3 regions of the Colwellia psychrerythraea 34H genome follow, and region 2 is predicted to be linked to each of the others. Evidence: predicted binding sites of a transcription regulator. Region 2 holds the regulator's gene; each other region holds the start of a gene.

Region 1 (5,769 bases), 960 kb from region 2:
ACTAACGATTTCAACCAACATTCTTCTGCCTGTACAACTCTTACGCCTCGGTCCACCGCCCATTGAAAATCACCCGCACTATAACCGGTTGCACGTTGACCAATTTGAATCATTTTTTTCGGGTCAACTAAACCTTCTTCAATAGCACGTCTGAAAATAGTACCGTGGCACTCTTTTTCACCAAACATAGAATCATTAATATCCGCATGGGCATCAACATGAACTAATGCCATCATGCCGTGCTTTTTATGCAAGGCTCTCAAGATAGGCAAACTGATAGTGTGATCGCCACCAACAGTCACTGGCTTAATATTACTCGCCATAATGGTATCGTAATGCGCTTCAATAATTCGAATAGAGTCAGCAAGATTGAATGTATTTATTGGAGTATCACCAATGTCTGCAATTTGGAAACTATCAAATGGCGCAGCTTTGGTATACATACCGTAAGGACGAACTAAGACTGATTCATTGCGAACAGAACGAGGGCCAAAGCGTGTACCACTTCGGTTACTAGCACCAATATCCAGTGGCACACCTACAATACCTATATCTAATTCATTGCTTATTTCACTGCTTGGTAAGCGAAACATAGTACCTGGACCACCGAAACGTGGCATTTGATTACCGCCTAATGGCTGATTGAAATTATTATCTGTCATACTCTAACCCTCATAAGTGTAATTTTTGCTTATATACCCGCTCCTCCTGAAGATGCTCGTTTCAGGAAGTCTGAGCGATTCATAATCAAGGCGCATTTTTTTATTAAGGGTCATTCAGGAGCATATTCTCCTGAATGACCCTTAATAAAAAAATGGAACGTAGCGTATGATTTGCTCAGACTTCCCCGAGGGCTGGTTTAGAAACGCTTTATGCTGCGTTATTGATTTCGACAATAGAATAACTATTCTCTTCAACCAATGCCTTCCTAAAGGCGTTTCTAATTCCAGCTGAATCCTGCATCTTCAAGTGGAACGGGTATACACCTAATATTGTAAATTTAGCCTTGCTCTATGTAGTTTATTTATGAGCACGCTCTAATGCCTACAATGAATGTAGCAATTTAACGGGCATTTGGTTATACCCAAAAGAGGGTGAAAAAGTGTTTTTATTGCATTATTCGAAGAATTTCAGTGGGAATACATCGACGAACTAAGCATCAGCCTAGTATTGCGTTGATGCTCGATTGGACTTAAATATCCATTTATCCTGACCTAAAGATACTAATGGAGCACCATTGGAACCCTTAATAAAAAATAAAGATAAAAAGGGCCCCATATCAAATTCCCACTTCATAGCTAATTCCGATAATTTCATCTCTCATTGTAAGTCTCTTTATAGAGATAAATTAGATACTAAAACTGATGTTTTATTACTGAGTTTATGTTCCCTTGGTGCGCATTGAAGAAGTAAAATTTTTAAGTTTTGAATGTTTGTCGAGGTCAACTGAACATCAGTTAGTTGACCTAAGCAAGTCGACAGCGGAATTTAAATAACTGGTATAGCGTACGTTCCCAAAATCGCTTTTTGAGACTCATTTTATGATCAACAGAGCAAAATACCGCTATAGAATGAAAACAATAGCTATGACGGCTGCAAGCTCTTAGCTGCCGTTGATCTTACATCACTTGATGTTAACTTAGAGCTTCCGTAAACTGAATTAGAGAACACAGTCTATTTCTAGGTTCTGAACGATTTTTTTACTGACTTATGGTGTAGTTTAAGTGATGAATAACAACAATAGCACCAGAACGTTTTAATCAATTAAATCACCTGAAATGTGTATTTCAAGTGGTTTAAGCCTGATTGTTTAGCTAATTCATTTGGAGTTTTATATCTAATTCAATCATCTAATGATATTTCTATCGTTAAACTCATAAAAAAGCACTTGTTAATACTATGTAACAAGAACGACTAATTGAAGAGTTTATTGTGTCTGGATATTTTACAATTAAGATTTGGATGTTGGTTCTGTTGTTTTAACATGTTAAAAAGTTTAGACATTATCATTTTGGTATGTTTTATGCTTAATATAATGCAAAATAAAGTGATGACGTTTCACTCTTAGCATTTACCTTCAAATAATATTCGTGAAGGGATTAAAAGGAATATCAAATGAAATTTAAATTTTTAAACATTGCCTTGGCATGTTTATTTTTATGCGTTACATCAACTTCGAATGCTGGATTAATATTCGATATAACTGAATATACGGATAGCAAGATGGCCTTTAGTGTCACTGGAACACTAGACCAAGCATATAATTCTAATCGACATGACTCATTATTTTACGTAGGAACGGATTTCAGTCTTAGCCAGATGTGGAACTCATCTAATATGGTATTTACCGGGAATTCTACCGTACAAGGAAATTCAGTAACTTGGGATAGAGCAAATAACGGCAGCACAACAGGGTACGCACTTTTTGGTTGGGCCAACTCATTAAATACCATATTGGCTGCAGGCACTGTAATTAATTTTGACGTTACGGCAGTTGGCACGTTCAACTCGATCGATTACGCTCCAAGTGATTTCGAGCTGTATATCGGAACTAACACTATCAGGCATGCCCACCACAAAATCGCAGATGCGGTTGATAGCACAAATAAGGTACCAGAACCATCAACACTTGCTATTTTTGCATTAGGAATGATTGGTTTCGCATCGCGTCGATTTAAAAACAATCTTAATTTATTTTCTTTCGTAGTAAATTATAGAAAACATCAATTGTAATGATTGGTGTTTTTTTTGTTTCTGGTGATTCTTAACTATCAGAATACTCTACACTTAACGACCGCTATGGTGGCTAAGCGGACTATTTATTAACAGAAATTCAAGGTTAAATAGGGCTGCTTTGTGGCATTAGTTGACCGTTCCAACTGCTCGATTGGACTTAAATATCCATTTATCCTGCCCTAAAGATACTAATGGAGCACCATTGGAACCCTTAATAAAAAATAAAGATAAAAAGGGCCCCAAATTCCCCTCCCCCACTTTATCGCTAACTCTTATTCATTATTCCTCGCTGCAAGCTTTCTTTAGATAGCACCATTGCTAATAAATTATTCATGTCATATTACTGAGATTTATTAGTAATACCCAAGTGACAATAAAAATTTAGTTTTTTTAGTGTTCAATGCTTTGAAATTATGGGACATTAATAAAAGTCAGTTAATAATTATGGAACAGATGTTACTGAAAGTCCTCCATAATAAGCTGTTAGGTTTTCAATATCGCCGAGTGTTGAAAGCTTGAATTTTTTCGGCATAACTCAAGAAATGGAGAGCACAAATGGGTGGATCATCTAATGACGACCGTAGTGACAGTATGAATCCGAATAACGATGCATATGATGACAGTATGGATAATCATTCAAACCAACTTAATCCTAATAATGATGAATATCAAGGTGACGATGAGGATTAAACTTTAAAGTTGTTGGGAATAAAAACCTAACAAGGTAATCAAGCGGAAAAATAATATTTGGCCATCGCTTCGCGATTATAGCTAACCGTTTTTCCGCTTATTAAGGCGTACGTGTCAGTTTATTCATAGGGTTAGCAATGGAAGAATTTAAAAGTTTAGAAGAACTAACTCTGATGGATGAAAAGCATGAGCTTATGGGACGTTTTTGCGGTTCTTTTCCAAATATTAAAGGTATGCACGATTATCTTTCTAAAGAAGTTCTAAATGAAGAAGTTCCAGATGAGATACAGGGCCAATTTAATGTAGCTAAAAATATGGCACTTTATTCCTATTTCTTCTATGCATTAGCTCCAGAAGTGCACCTTAAAACATATACTGTAATTGAACATGCGCTTAGAGTAAAAATGAAGCCAAAAAAAACAATGATGCTAAAAGCTCTCATTAATCATGCAGTGGCCCAACGTTGGATTTCAGATGCAGGCTTCCGCCACATAGATAAACCAAACTCAGATAATGAGTGGTGTAAAACGATGGTTACTGTTATCCCAAGCCTTAGAAATTGTAAGGCACATGGTTCAACAATGCTGGTAGGCGATTGTTTACACCATATTTCATCATGCGCTGATTTTATCAATCAATTGTTTCCACGTAATTAAACACGTAACAAGGTGCTTCAACTAGTCTAGACAACTATTTTAGTCCTCTTAGTTCGACGCTATACCTTATCTAATAAATAGAGTGAATATGTTAATCATTAAAGCTACTAAGGTGCACATCCCAGTAATTGCACGACTATTCGATTTGTATAGACAGTTCTATGAATGCAAACCTGATATTGCGTTGGCAGAGCAGTTCATCTCGGAACGTATTGAAAAAGGTGAATCGACAATATTTCTTGTTGAAAAGGATGGTAAAACCTTAGGTTTTGTTCAAATGTATCCTTCTTTTTGCTCTGTTGACGCGGTAAAAATTTATATTCTTTATGATTTGTATGTTGATGACAGCGGCCGTAGCTTAGGAGTAAGTGCTTCATTAATGGATAAAGCCAAAAGTTATGCTAAAGCAGAGGGTGCTTCTCGAATAGATTTAATGACTGCGTTTTCAAACAAAGCGGGTCAACATTTGTATGAGAAACTAGGTTATAAAAAAGTATCTGAAGACTTTCACAATTACTCGTTACAGGTAGAACAAGGCCTTTGAACGAAGCAAAAACAGTTGTATTTAAATGCTCGATTGGACTTAAACACCCATTTATCCTGACCTAAAGATACTAATGGAGCACCATTGGAACCCTTAATAAAAAATAAAGATAAAAAGGGCCCCAAATCAAATTCCCACAGCATAGCTAATTCCGATAATTTAATCTCTCATTGTAAGTCTTTTTATAGAGATCAATTAGCTACTAAAACTGATGTTTTATTACTGAGTTTATGTTCCCTTGGTGCGCTAAGAAGACATTAACAATTTCAAATGTCAGAATTATTTACAGTCAGCTTAATGTTGTATTGCGGACCTTAATAATTTTATTGAGTGCGGTAGTAATTGCCACTTGTAAAATATATGTAAACAAAACAACCGAATATGATTGAACAAGTGTCTTATTATTTTACACTTTTGAATTTATATTTCATTTAAAACACCTAACCAACTGAAAAGAAAGGTTTTTCTTGTTTGGTATGATTTGTGCTTTACAAGTAATACCAAAAACTATAATAGCATTCTAGTTTCAAGGAATGTATTACAAGGGAATATAAAATGAATATGAAAATGTTAAAAGCGGCTTTGGCTGGTTTAGTTTTATCTGTGAGTGGTTTTGCTAATGCTGGGTTGATTCTTGAAATTGGCGATACAGGCGACAATTTAAACACAGCACAATCATTGACAGGAGGCACTACTCAAGTATCAGGTAGTATTAGTACAAATAACGATGTCGACTTGTTTAGCTTTTATTGGGGGGGCGGTTTACTTGATTTAAACGTTTCTCAAGATAATAGCGCTTTAGACACCCAAATATTTTTATTTGACAGTTTAGGCTTTGGTTTATTTCATAACGACGATGCACCTTTCCCTAACTCAATAATCCAAACAGCATTAGCCGCAGGTGAATATTTTGTTGGTATTTCATCATGGTCTAATGATCCACTGTCAGTTGGTGGCGCAATATTTCCAAGTGATTTTTCAGGTCAATTAACTCCAACAGGACCGGGAGGCGCTAGTTCTTTATCAACATGGGAGTACGATGGAAATAGCTCAGGGGCATATTTGTTAAATATATCATCAACAGCTTCACAAGTTCCAGAGCCTTCTACCCTTGCCATCTTTGCATTAGGTATTATGGGTTTA
Region 2 (5,769 bases):
GCTTTAGCTGTTACGATTGCTGCTAGTGATACTGCGCCAATAAATTTATTGTTACGATCAACAACATAGAAAGAGTCGGTTGCGTCAGGAAGGTCACCCTTAAGGCGTAAGTACCGTAATACCACATCAACCGTTACGTCCGGACGTAAGGTGATAGTATCGGTATTCATCATACCACCAGCAGTGTCTTCCTCGTAAGATAATGCTGTTTCGACACGACTACGGTCTTGCGAGTCCATCGAGTTCAGTACTTCATTATAAATACTGTCTGGTAGGGTACGGAAAACTTCAGCTAAATCATCAATATCCATGCCTTCGGCAACAGCAGCGAGCTTTTCAGGTCGCATGCTTTTAAGAATACCTTTACGAACTTCTTCATTAAGCTCTTCAAGTACTTCACCGTGAAAGTCAGGATCAATAAGCTGCCATAACACTGGGCGGCTTTTAGCAGTAGAAGACTCTAAAATAAGGGCTAAATCATAAGCAGGCATGTGCTGTAATAGTTTTCGCACGTAGACGAACATACCACTGCCAAGTGCTTCGTTGACTTGTTGTAATCTTTGTTGGTTATACTCTTGTTCTGATATTTCTGGCATAGCGACTCTGCTTCTGTAATGTATAGTGCACAGAAAACCCTCTAAAGAGTGTATCGCTGAGAACGTTGCGAAACGGAGGGTCATACCTATTGGACTAATTAATTGTACAACTTAGAACTACATTAGCGAGCTTAGAACAAGTGAAATTATTTAAATATAGTTATTCTATATTTCATTAATTTTATGATGATATCAGTTTGCTAATGAGTTCCCAAAGGGCGAGTACCTAATAAAGGCAAAGGCTTACATGCATCGTTATTTATATTGACAAGGAAATTACCATTCTCTTCAATTAATGCCTTACCTCTAAGCCTTTTCATTCTCGCTAAGTGGGCAATAAATTGGTCCACTTGGTTTTATTATTGTTGAAAAGAATAACAGCTTTCTTTGGAAAACAGCTGAAAGTCGGCTTAAGTTTATCGTAACTTAGTGGTTTTATCAGCTTTTTTATCTTATAAGGGGAGCTTTTATATAGGTTTTTTTATTCAGCTTCGTCGAACTTATCAGAAATAAGTTGGCATATTTCAGCGAGTGCCAACTGTGCGTCTTTGCCTTGTGCGGTGATATTTACCATTTTTCCTTGACCGCCTGCTAGTAACATTAGCGCCATAATACTACCAGCGTCGGCTTCTTTACCGGCTAATTCTAGGGTGATTTTCGCGGCAAACTTTTGGCTTAATTGCGCTAATTTAGTTGCGGCACGAGCGTGTAAACCCAATTTATTACAAATGGTCACTTGTTGAGAGATAACATTCACTGTTGTGCTCACTTATTAGGTGGATTTAATATCAATATCTCTATGATGCGTTTGTATATCATCACGCTCTTTACGGAAATTCTTAGCTAACATCTCAGCGATATAAACAGATCTATGCTTACCACCAGTACAACCAATGGCTATAGTCACATAGCTACGATTATTTCGTTCTAGATGTGGTAACCAAGTCATCATAAAACTGTTAATTTGCCAAATAAATTTAGTAACAATAGCTTGGCTGGCAAGAAAGTCTTTTACTTCTTGATCGACGCCTGTTTGACCTTTGAGTGATTTTTCCCAAAATGGATTAGGTAAGAATCTAGCGTCAAATACATAATCAGCATCAACAGGAATACCGTGTTTAAAACCAAACGATTCAAATACTAATACCATAGAGCCTGTTTTTTTACCTAAAATCCGCTCTCTGACTAAATCAGCCAATTGATGAGGGCTAAGTTGACTGGTATTTATATATAGATCGGCATTAGTAGATATAGGCTCGAGTAATGATTTTTCTAAAGCAATTGCTTGATCAAGTGCCATATTCTCTTTAATAAGGGGATGCAAACGGCGTGTTTCACTAAAGCGTCTGATTAAGTCATTATCATCGGCATCTAAAAATAACGTGTTAACGTCTACTGCTTTAGGTAAATAAGCAATAATTTCTGGGATATCTTCTGGGTCTTTCGGTAAGTTTCGAACATCGAGACTTACCGCAACGTTTTCATAGTCATTGATAACAGTATGGGTTAATGCCGGCAGAAGATTAATAGGGATGTTGTCTACACAATAATAACCAAGATCTTCTAAAACTCTTAGTGCAACCGATTTACCTGAGCCTGAGCGACCACTAACAATGATTAATTTCATTTATACTATTCCGAATGCGCGGCAACTTATACCCAAGCCACATGAAGATGCAGGTTTCAGCTGGAATTAGAAACGCCTTTAGGCAAGGCATTGATTGAAGAGAATAGTTATTCTATTGTCGAAATCAATAACGTAGCATAAAGCGTTTCTAAACCAGCCCTATGGGGCCCCTGAGCGGCTTATGCTCGTCGTTGCCTCCTTTTTTAAGGGAATAATCCTTAATAAAATGAGGCGCCTTGATCATAAATCGCTCAGCGGTCCTGAAACACACAGCTTCAAGTGGCTTGGGTATATCTATTGCTAGCTTGCTTGTTGAATTAAGTTATAGAGTGCCTGATTATCATTGCATTTTCGAACTTGCTTGATCATCTTTTTATCACTAAATAGTTTAGCAATATTTTGTAGCGTATCTAAATGTTCTTGGCAGCTATTTTCGGGCACAAATAAGGCAACAAAAATATCTACGTCTCTATTATCTATGGCATCAAAATCGATTGCCTTTTCTGTTGTTATTAACACCGCAACAGCTTTACTTGTATTGGGCAATCGACCATGTGGGATCGCAATACCGTTACCTATACCAGTGCTACCCATTTTTTCTCTATTGAGTAAACTATCTAATAGTTCATCTTGCTCTATATCAGTTATTTGAATCGCAGCGAGTTGACAAATTCTTTCTAGAATACGTTTTTTACTGGTTACTGCTACATCACAACTAGTACAGCTTGTTGTTAATATTTCGGATAATTGCATAATCGTGTTAATGGTTTTAAGGCGCCACTTACGCTAAATCATTTAGCTCAGGACGCCTGCTTTAATAGGCTTTAATTACTTTAAAGCGGTCTTTCGGGCTAACTCAACTTAATGATGAGAAACCTTAGCTTTATACTTAAGAATCTGCCTATCAAGTTTATCAACTAAGGTATCAATAGAGGCATACATATCGGTGTTGACTGCAGAAGCAAATACTTCACTGCCATTCATATGAACATTAGCTTCAGCTTTTTGATTAAGCTTTTCTACGGTAAGTACAACATGGACATTATTAATGTGATCAAAATGTCGTTCTAATTTTGAGAATTTTGTATCGACATATTCGCGCAATGAACTAGTTACTTCAACATGGTGTCCAGAAAGATTAATTTGCATAAACATGATCCTTTTATTGTAGTCTTCTAAAGTAAACTCTTACGTTGATTTGACGGTGGTATCGCTAATGATTCTCGATATTTAGCAATTGTACGTCGTGCCACTTTTATTCCCTGCTCAGCTAATAAGTTAGCCATTTTACTATCACTTAACGGTTTAGCAGGTGTTTCCGCTAAGATAAGTTTTTTAATCAAAGAACGAATTGCTGTAGATGAACATTCACCACCATTCTCTGTACTGACATGACTAGAGAAGAAGTACTTGAGTTCAAAGATGCCTCTTGGCGTGTGCATATACTTTTGTGTTGTAACACGTGAGATGGTGGATTCGTGCATATCAACAGCTTCAGCTATATCGTTTAGTACCATAGGTCTCATGGCTTCAGCACCATGTTCTAAAAAACCTTGCTGGCGTTGAACAATACAATTGGACACTTTAAGTAGTGTGTCATTGCGAGATTCTAAACTCTTAATAAACCATTTAGCTTCTTGTAAGTTGGATCTAATAAATTGTCCATCATCAGTTGACGACTTCATTGTTTTAGACATTGCCGCATACTGTTTATTAATCGACAATTTAGGTGCAGTATCAGAATTTAATTCAACGACCCAACGGCCATTTTTTTTCTCAACAGAAACATCTGGAATAACATACTGGTCATCGCCTTTAATTACCGCATCACCCGGACGAGGGTTCAAGCTTTGAATTAAACGCATTACTTCACGTAGCTGATCTTCTTTTAATTTGGTTTTACGCATTAACTGGCGATAGTCTCGATTACCAAGTAGATCGATATGGTCGTTGATTATTAATTTACTTTCTTTCAGGTAAGGGGTATCAGCACTAAATTGATTTAATTGAATAAGTAAGCAATCAGGAATGGAGCGAGCTGCGACACCAATAGGATCAAACATATTAATACGTTTTAATACGGCTTCTACTTCATCAAGCTCGAGCCCTTCAGTGCCAACACTCTCTAAGATATCTTCTGGTGATACAGTTAAATAACCGGCGTCATCGACTGCTTCTATAATAGCAATTGCGATGGTTTTATCAGTATCGCTGAAAGGGGTTAATTCCATTTGCCATAATAAATGATCTTGAATGGAATCAGTGGTTTCACCCTGATAGGTGTAGTCATCAGCAGGGCTACTTACTGCGCCAGTATTTGATACCCCAGCACTGTAGCTTTCTTCCCAAGTAGTATCTATATTTAGTTCTTCTGGTATATCACTTTTTTCCATCGCCTCAGTAGTACTGATTTCGTCAATACTGGCCTGCTGTTCTTCACTACCATCGCCCGCAGGTTGATCCGTTTTTTCTTCATTAGTATTGGATGAAAAGGCTTCTTCAAGATTATTTTGTTCACTTGAATTATCACTTTGAGCTTTTTCATCAAGTTCAAGTAATGGATTGCTCTCTAAAACTTCTTGAATTTCTTGTTGTAACTCTAACGTAGACAATTGCAACAGCTTAATAGCTTGTTGCAATTGTGGAGTCATTGTTAAGTGTTGTCCAATACGGAGCTGTAGTGTAGGGCGCATCTAGGTTATATGATTTCCTATTTATTATTCTTAGTAGTTACGCTATTACAATGGGTAACTACTATTCTATTAAGTATTCTGGCTAAATATACTAGCCTATCGCTTTACTATAGCGTGAATTGTTCGCCAAGGTATACATCTCTGACTTTTTGATTAGCAAGAATTTGATCTGCATTACCTTGCGCAATAATTTCACCATGACTAACTATATAAGCATGCTCACAAACGTCTAATGTTTCTCTCACATTATGGTCTGTTATCAAGATACCTATGCCTCGCTGCTTTAAGTGTAAGATGATTTTTTTAATGTCGCCAACCGAAATTGGGTCAACACCAGCAAAGGGCTCATCTAATAAAATAAATTGAGGATCTGCAGCGAGTGCTCGGGCAATTTCAACTCTTCGTCTTTCGCCACCGGATAAGCTCATGCCGGTATTGTCTTTGATATGACAAATGTGAAACTCTTCTAATAAATTTTCAAGTTTCTCAGCGCGCTGGGTTTCACTAAGCTCTTTACGTGTTTGTAATATCGCCATAATATTATCAGAAACAGTTAGCTTTCTAAAAATTGAGGCTTCTTGAGGTAAATAGCCAATACCGCTTCGGGCTCTTTCATGCATAGGAGCAAGGGTAAGGTCTTGACCGTTGAGTTTGATCGAGCCATTGTCATTGGGGACTAAGCCAACAATCATATAAAAGGATGTGGTTTTTCCGGCGCCATTGGGGCCTAATAAGCCAACTATTTGTCCTGCGTCAACTTGCAAACTAACATTCTTAACGACTTGTCTACTTTTATAAGACTTCGATAAACCATCGGCAATCAGTGTATTTACAGGTGTTGTTTTCACTGTGT
Region 3 (5,769 bases), 2.1 Mb from region 2:
ACATAAATCTTCACATTACTGGCAGGTTTATCTGATACCAACTTCCCTTTAACCGCTTCACCTTCTGCCATACCAAATACATTATCTTCCACTAAAACACTGCGTCCAACTAATGATGAAGCTTGTAATGCTTGACTAGAGGTCATTGAACCAGCAAATGAACCAAAAGAATCATTAAGTGTCCTTACGCCATCAGTCGTAGAGAAGGCTGTCATTTGCGAGATCATCTGATTATTATCAACTGGTTTTGTTGGGTCTTGATTCGCAAGCTCTTTAGTGAGTAGGGCAAAAAAGTCAGACTGCGTTAGCATCCCCTCACTGCCATCACTAATTTTAATGTTTGATCGTTCTACACGTTCTTGAGCAGCAGCTCTCATCTCAGGAGTAGTAAGAGTTAGTCGTTGTCTAGCAGCTTCAGCAGCTGCAGTAGCTGCTGCCTGAGCCTCTGCAGAGGCAGTTTTAGTAGTAATCATTGCGTTTACCTTTGACCTAAAATTAAGGCTTCATTAAGTATATTTGTTACTGAGTTAGCCAGTTGCACGTTGTTTTGATATGAACGTGAAGCTAAAATCATCATGTTTTCCATACTTTTACGTTTCTCAGTCAAGGCCACGACTATCTCTGCCCTAACTGTAATGTTTTATTCAACATATTCTTGGCAGACTCTGCTAACTGGACATTCGTTTGATACGACCGAGATGCTGAAATCATGTTAGTCATTTCTTCGATGACATTAACATTCGGTTTGTAGATATAACCATCTTTATCAGCCATAGGATGACTCGGTGCATATTCCACATTCAATGGTTTATCACTTTCAACAATACCCAAAACGTTTACACCAACCCCACTACCATCACTTTTCCCCTGCCCTGCGGCAGCTTCTTGCATGGCAGCGGCAAAAACAGGGTGTCTCGCACGGTAAGTTTTATCGGCACTGCTACTAACACTATCAGCGTTGGCAATATTACTCGCGGTAGTATTTAGGCGGACTGATTGTGCGCTCATACCACTACCGGTAATATCAAATACGTTAAAAAGACTCATAATTATTGACCTCCACTGATAACTTTCTTCATGGCTTTAATTTTTCCATTAAGAAACTGAATGCTTGCTTGATATTCCATTGAGTTTTTTAAATACAAGTTTCGTTCCACTTGTACGTCAACCGTATTACCGTCACCTGTGTCAGGGTTATTAGGCACACGATAATCGACGGAATTATTTAACTCTGTTCGTATATCAAAGTGTTTATCATTGGTGCGAGACATGCCCATTTTCTGCTTATTTGCCGCTTGTGCTAGTGCTTGATTAAAGTCTAGCCCTTTAGCTTTGTAGCCTGGGGTATCTGCGTTGGCAATATTACTGGCAATAACTTCTGCACGTTGAGAGCGAATAAGCATACCCTGTGTATGCAGTTGAAAGCCTTTATCAAAACCTATAGCCATATTAGCCTCACAATGATTAACGATTAGCTAAAAGGAATACAAAATTTGTGCCAGTTAGTAAATCAATAGAGGATACAGCGTTAGGTATGAGATTAGAATGAGAGGGCTAACAGCAAGGAATAATGGCTGTTAGCGGGGTGGAGAGATTGCGTTATTTTTTCTGGTAAACAATACCAGGATTACAGCGTAGCATAGTAAAATCTTGATTTATTCCAGATAAAGACTCAGAAGCGCCTAAAAATAAATAGCCATCGTTATTCAACACGCCATGAATTTGACTAATTATTTGTGTTTTTATCTTTGGGGAAAAATAAATTAATACATTACGACAAAATACGATATCGAAACGGCCCATTAGGCTATAACTATTGAGTAAATTAAGTGGTCTAAAGCTTACCATTTTCTTTACTTCGTCTTTTATTTTCAACATACCGTTATCACCCGGCTCAAAGAAGCGTTTCTTTCGCTCAGCAGATAACCCTCGAGCAAGCGCTAGGCTATCATAGTGACCGTATTTGCAATGCTCCAACATAGTCGTTGATATGTCAGTACCAATAACTTGTACTCCACGTGGGAATGCACCAGGATTTTTTTGTTGATATTCCAACACGGCCATCGCAATGGAATATGGTTCTTGACCAGAAGAACTTGCCGCAGACCAAATTTTAACCGGTGTTTTACGATTGGCAAAATCAGGAAGCAACTTGCTTTGAAGTAACTTAAAAGGGTAGTCATCACGAAACCATAAGGTTTCATTAGTGGTCATAGCATCTATAACCGCGGCACGCATTTGCCGCTCAACAGGAGTTAACGTACGATTGACTAACTCTGTCAATGAACTAAGCTCAAATTTAGCCATTAATGGCGCTAATCGGCTTTTAACTAAATATTGCTTATTTTCGCCGAGTACTATGCCACATTGCTGCTCTAAGAAGGTTCTAAATTGGTTGTAACTTTTTTCATCGAGTTCTCTTGCTGACACTATTGCTTCCTACTTATTTCGTATTTTCCTAAACCCTCCATCAATTGGAGAGTCGTCGTTAACTTTCGATAACAACTATTCAGCTATATACCTGTTCCACTTGAATATGCATGATTCAGCTGGAATTAGAAACGCCTTTAGGCAAGGCATTGATTGAAGAGAATGGTTGCTCCCTTGTCGAAATCAATAACGCAGCATAAAGCGTTTCTAAACCATCCCCTTGGGGAAGGCTGGGCAAATCATGCTCTGCGTTACATTTCTTTTTAAGGGAATAACCCTTAATAAAACATGTGCCTTAATGATGAATCGCTCAGACTTCCTGAAACGAGCATCTTCAAGTTGAGCGGGTATACTCAGAGTTAATCTTCTATTTTTAACCATTTCTTCACAGCAGTTGCTAGCTCATCTGGATGAAATTTTGGAATAAAATCTTCTGCACCAACTTTTTCCACCATCGCATTATTAAATACACCACTTAACGACGTGTGCAAAATAATTGGCATTTTTGACATGCGATCATTACCTTTTACCTCTGCGGTTAAAGTATAACCATCCATTTCAGGCATTTCGATATCAGAGATCATCAACGCCACTTTTTCGGTGATGCAATTTTCACAAGTCGCTTCAATGGCCAGTAATTGCTCTAAAGCATCACGACCATTTTTAGCTAAAACCATATTAATACCTAACGGCTCTAATGCTCTTCTTACCTGATTTCTTGCAACGGTTGAATCATCTGCAATCATCACCAGCTTATCGCCTAAGTTTTCACCGATAGAGACATCGATGATGTCTTCACTCACTTCAGTAGAAACAGGACTAATTTCATTTAAAATTTTCTCAACATCTAATATTGATACCATCTGACCGTCTATTTCAGTCACCGCAGTTAAGTAGCTAGATTTACCTGCACCTTCTGGTGGTGGCATCACGTCTGCCCAACTTAGTGTTACGATTCGTTCAACACCTGCAACAAGAAACCCCTGCACACTGCGATTATATTCGGCAATAATAATATAGCTTTCTGCGGTTTGCTCAATTGCCCGCCCGCCCGTTGACAAACTTAAATCAATCACTGAAATGGTTTGTCCTCGGATATGTGCAACACCCTTTATAAAGCTATCTTGCTTAGGTAACAGAGTTAACCGCGGACATGGCATAACTTCACGCACTTTAAAAACATTAATACCAAATCGTTGTCTGCCATTAAGTTTAAAAAGTAACAATTCTAACCTGTTTTCGCCAACAAGTTGTGTACGCTGGTTTACTGAATCGAGTATGCCTGCCATATGAACCTCATGTAAGACTGTAGTAATTATTATGTTTAACCTAATAAACATATAAGGCACAGTTCTTGAATTGTATTTAATATATAGAGTTGATAATCACACTAAGCGTCTGAAACTTGACGTATGATAGAACTTTATTTCACACTGCTGACCCAAGTTTAGCATAGACGACTATTTGCATTTACTTAACGATAGATAACAAAATATATGCGCTTTACCAAACTTTTTTTAACTTTTATATTCCTAATGCTCATTAAGCAAACAACTACGGTTGCAACTGAGCTAGACAGTGCTTTTATTGAGCGTTTTGCAAAAAATTATTTAACAGAGCAGTTTCCTTCAACTGAAGAAGAAAAGGTGCGTATTTCAGTCGCTCATTTAGACCCTAGAATTACGATTAAACCCTGTAAAATTCCCTTAACTGCAAATATACCTGAAAAGAATGGCGCTATAAATGTAAATGTTAAAATTAGCTGTGATGAATCAATAAAGTGGAAAATATATTTATCGGCAAAAGTTGAAATAACTAAAGCAGTTTTAATTGCAAAAAATACAATTAGTAAAGGAGATAAACTTGACGAAAGTAATGTCGAGCTTGCTTTTATAGCCATTAATAAGATTCGCGGCAACAAACTAACTGATACAAATATTGTTTTTGGTGCTAAAGCGAAAAAGCGAATTGCCAAAGGTAGAGCCATCAGTAAAAGAAGTATTTGTTTAATCTGTAAAGGTGATGTCGTAACTATTATTGTTTCATCCGACAACTTTAGTATCAAAACCCAGGGAGTCGCGTTGAGTTCTGGAAATATTAATGAACAAATAAGAGTCAAAAATACTCGCTCAAAGAAAGTGATCACCCCTCGTGTCAAAGGTATTAACCAAGTCATAATTCATCTATAATCAAGAAATATACACATAGGTAGGGTTAATAAATAATATCGTTGTTAACCGACTCAAAATGTTATTTATAATTTAATCTATTTTTAACTAAAGTTATTACGCCTATGGCCGATAACAAGACAATAGAACTCTTTTGAAATATCATTTCATTGTTAAAGGATGAAATTATGGCTATAAATATCAATAACTTGAATGCTAGCAATCAAGTTCAGCAAGCCCAACAAAATAAAGTAAAGCAGCACTCTGCGCAAACGGCATCGAACAATGCCCAAGTAAAAAGCTCAGGACAAGATTCTGTGTCGATTACTCCGCAAGCAAAGCAACTTAATGAATTACAAAAAAAAGCGGTGGATGCGCCCGTGATTAATCAAAAGAAGATTGATGAGCTGAAAAAAGCAATTAGCTCTGGTGACTATAAAATTAATCCAGAAAAATTAGCAGCGAGTATTGCTAACTTTGAATTTAAGCTTGTTTAACGATAGACTGTAAATACATCATTTATAGTAAAATCAAAGGCAAACTTTATGTCCCTAGGGCCAGATTCTCAAGGATTAACCTCCAATGAACTGCTTGTACAACAACATCAGCAGTTAACTACACTTGCCCAGATCATTGCTAACGAAAAGCATATTTTACAGCAGCATGATCCACAAGCCTTGCTAGCCATCAGCCAAGAAAAAAATACGCTGCTAATTGCAATTCAACAGCTTGACCAAACAATAGGTCAAAATCAGCGTTTTGCTCAAGATAAAGCCGCAGGAAAATTGACTCAAGAACTTGCTGAAATAACCGATTTATTAACTCATTGCCAACAGCAAAACTTAATCAACGGACAAATCATTCAACAGTCTCAACTTGCGGTAGAACGCATGAAAACCAGCTTATTAGAAAACCATAATAAGAGTGCAATTACCTATGACAAGAAAGGTAAAAAGAGCGCTGGACTCTCTAGCCTAGGACTAAAAGCTTAGCGTTAAAAACTAAGACCCTAGAGATAAATATTAATTACTGCTTAAAAAATAAAAAAGGCGTTAATCCTACAGATTAACGCCTTTTTTATGTGTTCTTCTTTAGCATGCTAAATCAAAAGTGTGTCACGTCTTTAATTTCTTTTCTATTTTGGTTTGCTTGATAAATATTGTAAACATCT

Evidence for each region. Region 2 encodes sigma-54, which starts transcription at its own class of promoters, with help from an activator protein. Its sites were predicted from a motif close to GTTGGCACGNNNNTNGNNT; they were not measured.
Region 1: a site for sigma-54 is predicted at 2,011-2,029, ahead of CPS_RS24010 (PEP-CTERM sorting domain-containing protein). Genes of this name have one in related genera too.
Region 3: a site for sigma-54 is predicted at 3,772-3,790, ahead of flgA (flagellar basal body P-ring formation chaperone FlgA). Genes of this name have one in related genera too.

What each region holds. Positions count from the first base shown of each region.
Region 1 is NC_003910.7:380,042-385,810, reverse strand. It holds gene speB (agmatinase) at 1-662, opposite strand, end outside; gene CPS_RS24010 (PEP-CTERM sorting domain-containing protein) at 2,116-2,733, shown strand; gene CPS_RS24225 (hypothetical protein) at 3,292-3,426, shown strand; gene CPS_RS01710 (hypothetical protein) at 3,564-4,082, shown strand; gene CPS_RS01705 (GNAT family N-acetyltransferase) at 4,171-4,626, shown strand; gene CPS_RS23820 (DVUA0089 family protein) at 5,182-5,769, shown strand, end outside.
Region 2 is NC_003910.7:4,793,627-4,799,395, reverse strand. It holds gene mgtE (magnesium transporter) at 1-596, opposite strand, end outside; gene CPS_RS20385 (HPr family phosphocarrier protein) at 1,078-1,353, opposite strand; gene rapZ (RNase adapter RapZ) at 1,369-2,223, opposite strand; gene ptsN (PTS IIA-like nitrogen regulatory protein PtsN) at 2,524-2,976, opposite strand; gene hpf (ribosome hibernation promoting factor) at 3,085-3,372, opposite strand; gene CPS_RS20365 (RNA polymerase factor sigma-54) at 3,399-4,916, opposite strand; gene lptB (LPS export ABC transporter ATP-binding protein) at 5,024-5,764, opposite strand; gene lptA (lipopolysaccharide transport periplasmic protein LptA) at 5,769-5,769, opposite strand, start outside.
Region 3 is NC_003910.7:1,513,021-1,518,789, reverse strand. It holds gene CPS_RS06555 (flagellar hook assembly protein FlgD) at 1-473, opposite strand, end outside; gene flgC (flagellar basal body rod protein FlgC) at 616-1,047, opposite strand; gene flgB (flagellar basal body rod protein FlgB) at 1,050-1,448, opposite strand; gene CPS_RS06540 (CheR family methyltransferase) at 1,600-2,430, opposite strand; gene CPS_RS06535 (chemotaxis protein) at 2,790-3,719, opposite strand; gene flgA (flagellar basal body P-ring formation chaperone FlgA) at 3,966-4,619, shown strand; gene flgM (flagellar biosynthesis anti-sigma factor FlgM) at 4,787-5,095, shown strand; gene flgN (flagellar export chaperone FlgN) at 5,144-5,590, shown strand; gene CPS_RS06515 (LPP20 family lipoprotein) at 5,703-5,769, opposite strand, start outside.